One region of the Neobacillus sp. B24 genome, then DNA from elsewhere that is predicted to be linked to it. Evidence: predicted binding sites of a transcription regulator. Region 1 holds the regulator's gene; the other holds the start of a gene.
What was found. Region 1 encodes CtsR, which represses protease genes until heat stress. Its sites were predicted from a motif close to ATGGTCAATAAAGGTCAAACA; they were not measured.
Positions count from the first base shown of each region.

Region 2: clpP (ATP-dependent Clp endopeptidase proteolytic subunit ClpP) is a predicted target of CtsR. The motif match lies at 2,157-2,177, and genes of this name have one in related genera.

Region 1 is NZ_AP035777.1:96,024-101,242, reverse strand. It holds gene ACZ43M_RS00530 (IS6 family transposase) at 1-525, shown strand, start outside; gene ACZ43M_RS00525 (protein arginine kinase) at 775-1,851, opposite strand; gene ACZ43M_RS00520 (UvrB/UvrC motif-containing protein) at 1,854-2,402, opposite strand; gene ACZ43M_RS00515 (CtsR family transcriptional regulator) at 2,580-3,041, opposite strand; rRNA gene rrf (5S ribosomal RNA) at 3,633-3,749, opposite strand; rRNA gene ACZ43M_RS00505 (23S ribosomal RNA) at 3,827-5,219, opposite strand, start outside.
Region 2 is NZ_AP035777.1:4,689,014-4,694,232, forward strand. It holds gene rpoN (RNA polymerase factor sigma-54) at 1-1,207, opposite strand, end outside; tRNA gene ACZ43M_RS23350 (tRNA-Arg) at 1,912-1,983, opposite strand; gene clpP (ATP-dependent Clp endopeptidase proteolytic subunit ClpP) at 2,234-2,836, shown strand; gene ACZ43M_RS23360 (glycosyltransferase family 2 protein) at 2,951-4,453, opposite strand; gene ACZ43M_RS23365 (glycosyltransferase) at 4,558-5,219, opposite strand, start outside.

The DNA of each region.
Region 1 (5,219 bases):
TACTTGTTCTTCTTCTTTGATGCGGTAAAAAAGATCATTCTGTCTTATCCAGTGTCAGCAAATCGAGATACAGCGACAGCAATCCGTGCCATTGATGATGTCCTAATGAAATTTAAAGAGATTCCGGAAGATCTTACATTTGTGGTGGACGGCAATCCGATATATCTCTTAGCCCAACACTTTTACGCCCAGCATGATATTCACTTTGACATTACTCAGGTCATTGGGCTTACCAATGAAGATCCTGTATCAAAGGAGTATAGGCCTCTCAAACAAGTGATTGAAAGACTCAATCGCACATTTAAGGGCAATTATCGCTCAACACACGGGTTTGGGTCCGAACATGGGTCTGTTTCGTTTGTGACGCTTTTTGTGGCTTACTTTAACTTTTTACGGCCTCACTCAGCGTTAGAAGGTAATGTGCCAGTGGTTAATCCAGAGCTCTTACTGCGACCGAATATGCCTGCACGCTGGACTAAATTAATAGGTTTAGCTCAAGATTGGATCATTGAACAAACAGTCTAACTTTTTGTTTAGCAGAGCCCTTGAACCCACTAGCAACCGGCGAAGCGAACTCTTGACAAACCGAACTTGCCAATGGTTTAAAATGGAAATACCAAGGGCTATTTGGCATGCCTTCTTTTTGTCCCCGTCGCCCTTGATAAAGGAATCTCAAACCATTGGCGTGTTTGTCAAGAGCGGTTGCGGGGCCGACGCACCCAATATGTGGAAAGGAACCTAACCCCTTAAGGAGTTTTCATAGAACTTTTGACACTACCCTGATTTTTCAGATTCCAGTTGGAATCGTTCTCGAATTAATGCTGCTCTTCTTATATCCCTTTCATGCGGCCTTAATGGTCCGCCGGCATACTGCTGTAGAAAACCCGGTTGGGTTAAAATCATTAACTCATTTAATATCGTTTTGGAGATATTTTTGATGTATCCCATGTCAATCCCCAAACGAACATCTGATAAACATCTTGCAGCTTCTTTTGATTCAATGATCCGGCAATTGGTTAAAACCCCTAAGGAACGAAACACTCTATCTTCTAATTGTATGTTAGAAGTTTTCCGTAATGCTTCCCGCGCCGACCTTTCTTGTGAAATGATCTGGCTGACAACCCCCATTAAGTCGCGGCAGATATCCTCTTCCGCCTTTCCGAGTGTAATCTGGTTGGAAATTTGAAAAATGTTCCCCAGCGCTTCACTTCCTTCACCATAAATTCCTCGTACGACGAACCCCAATTGATTTATCGCAGGAATAATCCGGCTGATTTGCTGCGTTAATATTAACCCCGGCAAGTGCATCATTAACGATGCCCGGAGTCCGGTTCCAACGTTAGTAGGACAACTTGTCAGGTAACCCAGTTTTTCATCAAATGCATATTGGAGATGCTGTTCAATCCAGTCATCAATCTCATTGGCCGCTTCCAAGGCTTGCGCCAATTGCAAGCCAGGAAACAAGCACTGGATCCGAATATGATCTTCTTCATTAATCATTATACTGACTTCTTCGTTTTCCGATAATAAAACGGCCCCATGTGGTGAGTCCTCTGACAAATTTGGGCTAATTAGGTGTTTCTCCACTAATACCCGCTTTTGCAGCGGCTGCATTTCATCGATTTTCAACAGTTCCAGTTTCCCGAACTTTGGCAGTGTTCCCTTTTGAAGCAGATTTTCCATATCTGAAATGATCTGTTTTGCTTCCTCATGAGAAAAAAGTGTCGGGAAGTTATAGGCCTCCAGATTCCGCGCCAAGCGAATCCGCGAGCTTAGGACAATATCGGAATCGGGTCCTTCCTCACTCATCCAGGAGCTGACCGCCTGATTTAAAAAACGTTCGAGCGACATCGCTACTCCCCTCCCTCAAGGCTACCTGTCAACCTTTTTTCAAGTTGGCGAATTTCATCGCGAATTCGTGCCGCCTGCTCGAACTCTTCGCGGATGATTGATTCTCTTAAGTTATGTTTCAGTTCCTCAATTTGCTTACGAAGGTGGATACTGCCGCCAATTCGCTTTGGTATTTTTCCATTATGAGTCCAGTTACCGCCGTGAAGGCGCCTTAGTACCGGTTTTAGCTGGTCTTGAAAGGTTTCATAGCAATGAGCACAGCCAAACCGGCCCACTTTTAAAAATTGCGGAAAGGTCATCGAACAATGATGACACTGCAGGATTTCCTCCTGATGGAACGGACTTTTACTAGGCTGTTGAAACGTTGGGTCAATGTTTAGTAAACCGGCTAATAGATTATTAAAGGAAAAGCCCGATTCCCCATTAAACATAAACATTTCACCTTTTTCCTGGGCGCATTTTTCACACAGGTGCACTTCTGTTTTTTCACCGTTAATAATTTTTGTAAAATGAAGCGCTGCAGGCCGTTGGTTGCATTCCTGGCAATTCATTTTCCTCACCTCTGTAAAGGGCATGTGGTTTTGCAGCTGATTATTTAGATACTCGACCAGACATACCCCGGATACTTATTTAGCTAATATGAAATTATAAAATTTTATAATTTCCTAACGCATAAATTCAACTACGCCTCTGTCTTCGTCCTAACGGACTGGCCAATCGGCAAGTTTTCATTTATATTTCAAAGATGTTAACATTGCTTTTAGCATTCTTGCCCGCAATTCATCCCGGTATGGGAGGTCAATATAGAGCACGGAGCGATCAATAACAGACAGCATGATTTTGGCTTCCCGTTTTGTGATGATTTCTTCCTGGACAAGACGAGTGATTACATCCTCCGCACTTGCCTGTGCCACTCGACCGTGAATAAGCGATAGTAAGTGATCGATTAAATCGGCTGAATCATGTGATTCTACTTTTATAATCCGGATATAGCCGCCTCCGCCCCGTTTGCTTTCAACGAGATATCCGCGTTCAATTGTAAAGCGAGTGTTGATTACATAATTAATCTGCGAAGGAACACATTGAAATTTATCAGCCACTTCACTGCGTTTAATTTCAACGATATCCTCTTCACTCATTTCTAAGACTTGTTTCAAGTATTTCTCGATAATATCGGAGATGTTTCTCATTCCGGCTGCGCACCCCCTGTCATCATCTGACTTTGACTATATTTGACATTAATTATACTCAAATTCATGGTGAGATGCAACGATTCACTACTTTATGATTTTCTCCAAATCTTGCGGTTACGAAACGTGGGGATAGTGGGAAAAAACTACTATTTCGTTTAGGATTGGGCACAAAATAATGAATTGAGGGGGGACAAAATGAAAACAATTGGTATATTCCTCAAATATGAGGTGATTGGCGAAGGTGAAGAGGGAAAACATCGGGTATTCTTCATGAATCGGTTCTATTTGCGTATTTCGGGAGCATAAACGGCTGGGTTACTGCTCCAATAGACTCTATTGGCGTAATTTACATGTGGAAATTAGGTGATTTTGTTCAATAAAAATAGACTTAAAAAATTATATCCGCGGTTTTTCTCCGGATATCCGCGAAAAACAAAATATATCCGCGTTAATTTGATTTTTTCCGCGAAAAAACAAATATATCTGCGAAAATCCCAATATATCCGCGAAACTCCTTTTTTCAAAGCCAATTACCTTTTTTAAAAGGACACAAAAAAGACAACCATTTTTTCAGGTTGTCTTTTGTTTGCCCGGCAACGTCCTACTCTCACAGGGGCGCTTGCCCCAACTACCATCGGCGCTGAGAAGCTTAACTTCCGTGTTCGGTATGGGAACGGGTGTGACCTTCTCGCCATAGTTGCCAAACTATTCTTTTGAGGTTTCATTCCCTCAAAACTAGATAATGCAGAAGAAGTTTCAGTAAACCGAATAATCATTTTGACTTGGTTAAGTCCTCGATCGATTAGTATCAGTCAGCTCCACATGTCACCATGCTTCCACCTCTGACCTATCAACCTGATCATCTTTCAGGGATCTTACTAGCTTGACGCTATGGGAAATCTCATCTTGAGGGGGGCTTCATGCTTAGATGCTTTCAGCACTTATCCCGTCCGCACATAGCTACCCAGCGATGCCTTTGGCAAGACAACTGGTACACCAGCGGTGCGTCCATCCCGGTCCTCTCGTACTAAGGACAGCTCCTCTCAAATTTCCTGCGCCCACGACGGATAGGGACCGAACTGTCTCACGACGTTCTGAACCCAGCTCGCGTACCGCTTTAATGGGCGAACAGCCCAACCCTTGGGACCGACTACAGCCCCAGGATGCGATGAGCCGACATCGAGGTGCCAAACCTCCCCGTCGATGTGGACTCTTGGGGGAGATAAGCCTGTTATCCCCGGGGTAGCTTTTATCCGTTGAGCGATGGCCCTTCCATGCGGAACCACCGGATCACTAAGCCCGACTTTCGTCCCTGCTCGACTTGTAGGTCTCGCAGTCAAGCTCCCTTGTGCCTTTACACTCTACGAATGATTTCCAACCATTCTGAGGGAACCTTTGGGCGCCTCCGTTACTCTTTGGGAGGCGACCGCCCCAGTCAAACTGCCCACCTGACACTGTCTCCCACCCCGATAAGGGGTGCGGGTTAGAATTTCAATACAGCCAGGGTAGTATCCCACCGACGCCTCCACCGAAGCTGGCGCTCCGGTTTCTCAGGCTCCTACCTATCCTGTACAAGCTGTACCAAAATTCAATATCAGGCTACAGTAAAGCTCCACGGGGTCTTTCCGTCCTGTCGCGGGTAACCTGCATCTTCACAGGTACTATAATTTCACCGAGTCTCTCGTTGAGACAGTGCCCAGATCGTTACGCCTTTCGTGCGGGTCGGAACTTACCCGACAAGGAATTTCGCTACCTTAGGACCGTTATAGTTACGGCCGCCGTTTACTGGGGCTTCGATTCAGAGCTTCGCTTTTAAGGCTAACCCCTCCTCTTAACCTTCCAGCACCGGGCAGGCGTCAGCCCCTATACTTCGCCTTGCGGCTTCGCAGAGACCTGTGTTTTTGCTAAACAGTCGCCTGGGCCTATTCACTGCGGCTCATCACAGCTATTCACCGTAATGAGCACCCCTTCTCCCGAAGTTACGGGGTCATTTTGCCGAGTTCCTTAACGAGAGTTCTCTCGCTCACCTTAGGATTCTCTCCTCGCCTACCTGTGTCGGTTTGCGGTACGGGCACCTAATATCATCGCTAGAGGCTTTTCTTGGCAGTGTGGAATCAGGAACTTCGGTACTATATTTCCCTCGGCATCACAGCTCAGCCTTTGTGAGAAGCGGAT
Region 2 (5,219 bases), 820 kb from region 1:
CCTGATCGGATAGCGGCTTTGCTTTGTTTTCCTCGGCCACAAGTTTCCCTATAGCGTTTTTCACTTGGCTGGAGGAGGTGGATTCATCCTCGGATGTTGTTTGAATTGTGCTGGTGAAGAACGATTTCAATGGGAATGTCCCCACCGGTGTTTGGACATATTTTTCGCGGACAGCACGACTTACAGTTGACTCGTGAACATCCAACTCCACAGCAATTTCCTTCATCGTCATTGGCAGCAAGCCTTGAGGTCCTTTTTGGAAAAAGCCCGGCTGCTTCTCGACAATCATGGCCACCACTCGTGTTAACGTTTCTTTCCGCTGCTCAATGCTTTTCAAAATCCACTGATAATCTTGGACTTTCTCATGAAGAAACTTGCTTACTTGCTGATCCTGATTTTTGAACTTGTTATAGTATGGCTCATTAAAGCTGATTTTTGGTATCGGGTCATCAAACATTCTGACGGTTAATCCTTCCCCCGTCGGTTCGACAATCACATCCGGAATGATATAATGGGCGGTATCCTCCTTTAACATCGCCCCCGGTTTCGGATTCAATAACTGGATGCAATCAAAAACATCCTGGATTTCCTTCAAAGAAACTTGAAGCGCTTTTGCAATTTGCTTCCACTTTTTTTCGGCAAACGGAATGAAGTAGCCAGAGATAATTTTTCTAGCCAAATCGTTTTCCGGGAATCCATATTCCACTTGTATGAGCAGGCATTCCTGCAGGTCTCTGGCCCCAATCCCCGCCGGTTCAAGCGTTTGAATCACAACCAGACAGTCCTCTGCCAACTCCTCCGAAATGTTTAACTTTGCAGCGATCTCATTCAAATCCCCAGTAAAGTAACCGTTTTCATCAAGGTTCTGAATCAAACGGCGAATCACCTTCAACTGTTCCTCTGACAATTTTTTTATATTTAATTGTGAAATTAATTGCTCTTCTATTGAATAGGGCTTCTCAGCAATTTGGTCAATCCAATCCTTCTCGGCCTTTTGATATTTCCGGCGGTTCCGATCAATCAAAGGATTCATAGGCCTTACATTGACATATTCAATTTGCATTAGGGGATTTTCAAGTGCCTTATTTTCCAAAAAGTCGGTTAGCTCCTGCGTTGAATACTGCAATAATGCAATCGCCTGCGACAACTCTTGAGTCATCGTCATTTTTAGCGTTTGCTGCTGCCATAAACCTGGTTTAAAGTTCATTTCCTTCTCCCCCTTACTGTTATTTTACATGAAAGTAGGGGCTCCTGGGAATGTATATTAGTTTAGAGTGATGGTAGATTGGGGAAATAGGTTTGCTTTTTCTTTGGAGAAAAAGGCATGCACCATTATTGCCCGTTACATACCGGCATTCTCCACGGAAACTGCTTTGTAAAGCGACTCAATCATATCAGCTATGTAGACTACCGATTCGTCCTCTTTTAATCGTAAACATTCTGCTTTTGCCCAAAAACAAAAACCGTAAAAACATCAGCGAAGAGACAAAAATTCCTGGAATTAGAGGAATATGTAGAACTCAAATCGACCAACGTTCTTTTTCATTATTCCTATAGGGGAATTAGTAAAAATGCCTAATTACGCCGATATGCTTCGGACACTTTGCAAGCGTCAAAATTAATGCATGTTACCCACACATGTTTCGCCATACATGAAACCATCCTATGGGAATCAAATGTATCAGATATGAATTACATTGGAGCCCGCCTAGGGGATACAGATAAATTAATTTTGTTAAACACATATGGGCATATGTCTAAGCGCACAGAACAACTAAATAATGAGTTATGAATAGCTGGTTAGAGAAAATACAATAAAATAAAAATAAAGGTTTTTCGAAGTACTCGGACAAAAGTAGGACACTTTTTTTCCAGATACACTCAAAAAACCTTTATTTTTCAGCATTATTACGCCCTCGGCAGGAATCGAACCCACATTTTAAGAACCGGAATCTTACGTGCTATCCGTTGCACCACGAGGGCAAAATTATTTGCGACTTTTATATTATATGATAACTTCCTTTACATTACAAGAGGATTTTTCTAAGCAATTTTCCCTTAGTGGGCCCCCAAAGTCCCAACCAATTAGTTTTAAAAAGTATTCAAATTGGTTATGCTTTATGAAGGAAGTTGTCGAACAATTTTGGAAGGCATATTGTTTGACCTTTATTGACCATCATTGTATGATAACAATACATAAGTTTTTACATTTCCATTCAGAGGAGGAAGAAAAATGAATTTGATTCCTACAGTTATTGAACAAACAAACCGTGGCGAACGTGCTTACGACATTTATTCCCGTTTGTTAAAAGACCGGATTATTATGCTTGGCAGCGCAATTGATGATAATGTGGCAAACAGTATTGTTGCGCAATTATTGTTCTTGGAAGCAGAAAATCCTGAAAAAGACATTACCCTTTACATCAACAGCCCAGGCGGAAGCATTACAGCCGGAATGGCAATCTATGATACAATGCAATATATTCGCCCGAACGTCTCGACTGTTTGTATTGGGATGGCAGCATCCATGGGCGCATTCTTGCTTGCAGCTGGAGAAAAGGGCAAGCGATTTGCCTTGCCGAACGCAGAAGTCATGATTCACCAGCCGCTTGGCGGGGCACAGGGTCAAGCAACTGAAATTGAAATTGCTGCTAAGCGGATTCTTTTCCTACGTGAAAAATTAAACGGCATTTTAGCCGAGCGTACTGGCCAGCCAATTGAAGTGATCCAGCGTGACACAGATCGTGATAACTTCATGACTGCTGAACGCGCCAAGGAATATGGCTTAATCGATAATATCGTATCTCGCAATACACTTGAAAAGAAAGATAAATAATATTGCTAACAACCGGCTTGTAATGCCGGTTGTTTATTTGTAAGTGGGACTTACTTGCCAAGTTCCCAAGTTCTCTATCCTCTATCCGTTTAGATCTATTTCTTAGAATCAAGATTAAGAATGCTCCAACCAGTATGCCAGTGATTCCAAGTGGTCACCAATAATTCTTAGTACTGCCTTTGGATGTCCATTTTTCGAGAAATGCTGATCGGGACGAATTCGATTCGGCTTCATCACATCCACAAAATGAACATTAGTAACTTGATAGCCCTGCATAATTGCCTTTACATGTGCCAAATTGGGATTAATCAATGAATCCCATCCGATCCCATTAAGACAGCGTCTGCTTAATGCATGAGGCACCGCCACAATCGAACCAACTCCTAACTCCTTGCGACCGCAGGCAATATTCAGCATGTATTTGTATAAATTTACAATATATAAGGGAAAGTAATCAATATTTAAATTATTTAGCGCTACATCAATCCCATTCATAACTGCTTGGCAAAACGGACGAAGATCAGTTGCGGATATCGAAAAGTCAGCATCAATAAAAAGAAGAATATCTCCTTTTGCCTCTAAGGCACCGATGGACCGACCTACATCAATTCCCAACGGCTCGTGAAAAACGATAACCGTAGCACCTAATTGTCTAGCAATTTCCTCCGTTTTGTCATTGGAACCATTCACAACGACAATAATTTCCATAGGGTCAATTAGACTTGCTTGATGGATTACCATCCCAATCGACTTTTCTTCATTTTGGGCGGGAATAATGACTGAAAGCTGTTTGCCATCATATTGAGTGGAGTTTTTTACATTCCCTTTATAAATGATAGCATAGTCATGCAAATTGCCATTTTCTTTGATATTTTTAATTATATCTCTTCTTCTGCCGGCATCATGATATTGGCCTCTTACTCCATGTTTCTGAAACCAAATTTTAAATGCTTCCAAATAAGATTTAACCATTTCACGCTCAGAGTCTGTTATGGGAACATAATAGCGAGATTGTTGTGGGGGTAAAAACATCTCAGACTGTAAAAGAAGAGACATATGTCTACTAATCTTCCATTCTTGCTCAAGAATAAGCAAATTTGCAATGGCAAGATTCTCAAAACCATTGATGCCTACCGATTGAATAACCTGCCTTGATAGGGCATACGGCATTGACAAAAGCGAATCAATTAATAAATGTTGATATCCCAAACTGTCATTAAACACTTGCCTCCAAAGTGTTATGGTGTCAGGCCATTGTTTTATCCGGTTAGCAAGGAACACGGACGTCAAATTATTCATAACGACATCGGCCTCACCATTCATGATAGGTTGAATAAAAGATGTAATTTGTTCTTGCCCAATCACATGATCACCATTTAAGAATAATACGATATCACCCTTAGCTTCTTTCAATCCTAGAACATATTCATTATTACTAGCTAAATGATTTTTAATAATAATTTTGCAGCCTGTTGATTCCGCAAGTTTGACTTCTTCTTCGGTGGCAAGATCAGAAACTACCACTATTACTTCAGACGGAGATATTGACCAGGCATTTGAAATGACATTTGAATTTAAATTATCCATACCCATTATGATAATTGATAATTTATGCATCTTTATTGTTTTCTCCCATCTTTTTTTCTATCAAATGTTTTTTACTACTTAGAAGGAACAGCTCTGGAACTGTCCCTAAAAATGGATGTCAGCCCCCAATCAGTTCAATGCCATTGTTCATCAGTATTGATTAGAAACGAAATAGCCTCCAAATGGTCACCGATAATGCGTTGTTCTGCTGGTGTTTGTCCTTTTTGGGCCGCATCAACAAAATAGATAATGTCACTTCTGGATGCAAGCGCCCCTATAGCATGAGCTGTATCATAATCTAATTGTTGTTCTGTTTTTATAACTGTAGTCCCGAGTTTCTTTGCTATCTCTTCAGTGTCATCCTGTGAACCATTTACAATAACAATAACCTCATATGGTTCAATCTTTCGTGCTTCGCGAATGACCTTTTCAACTGTCTGCCCATTATTTTGAGCTGAAATAATGACTGACAGCTGTTTTCCATTATACAAAGAAGAAGTGATTCCCCACCCCCTTGTTTGTGGCATGATCTTATTCAATTCCCTTTGATAATCATCAAATCGTTCATCTTTCATTAATTTATTGATAATTTCTTCTCTGCTTCCGCCATCTATATAGCTGCCTAAATGCTGTTCAGGACGCATACGATTCGGCTTCATTACATCTACTGGATGTACACATGCTACTTTAAAGTGATTTACAATTGCTTTTACTTGAGCCAAGCTCGGACATACGAGTGTCTCAAACCCAACATGATTCAAACAAGTTCTGCTGATTGCATTCGGAACTGCCAATA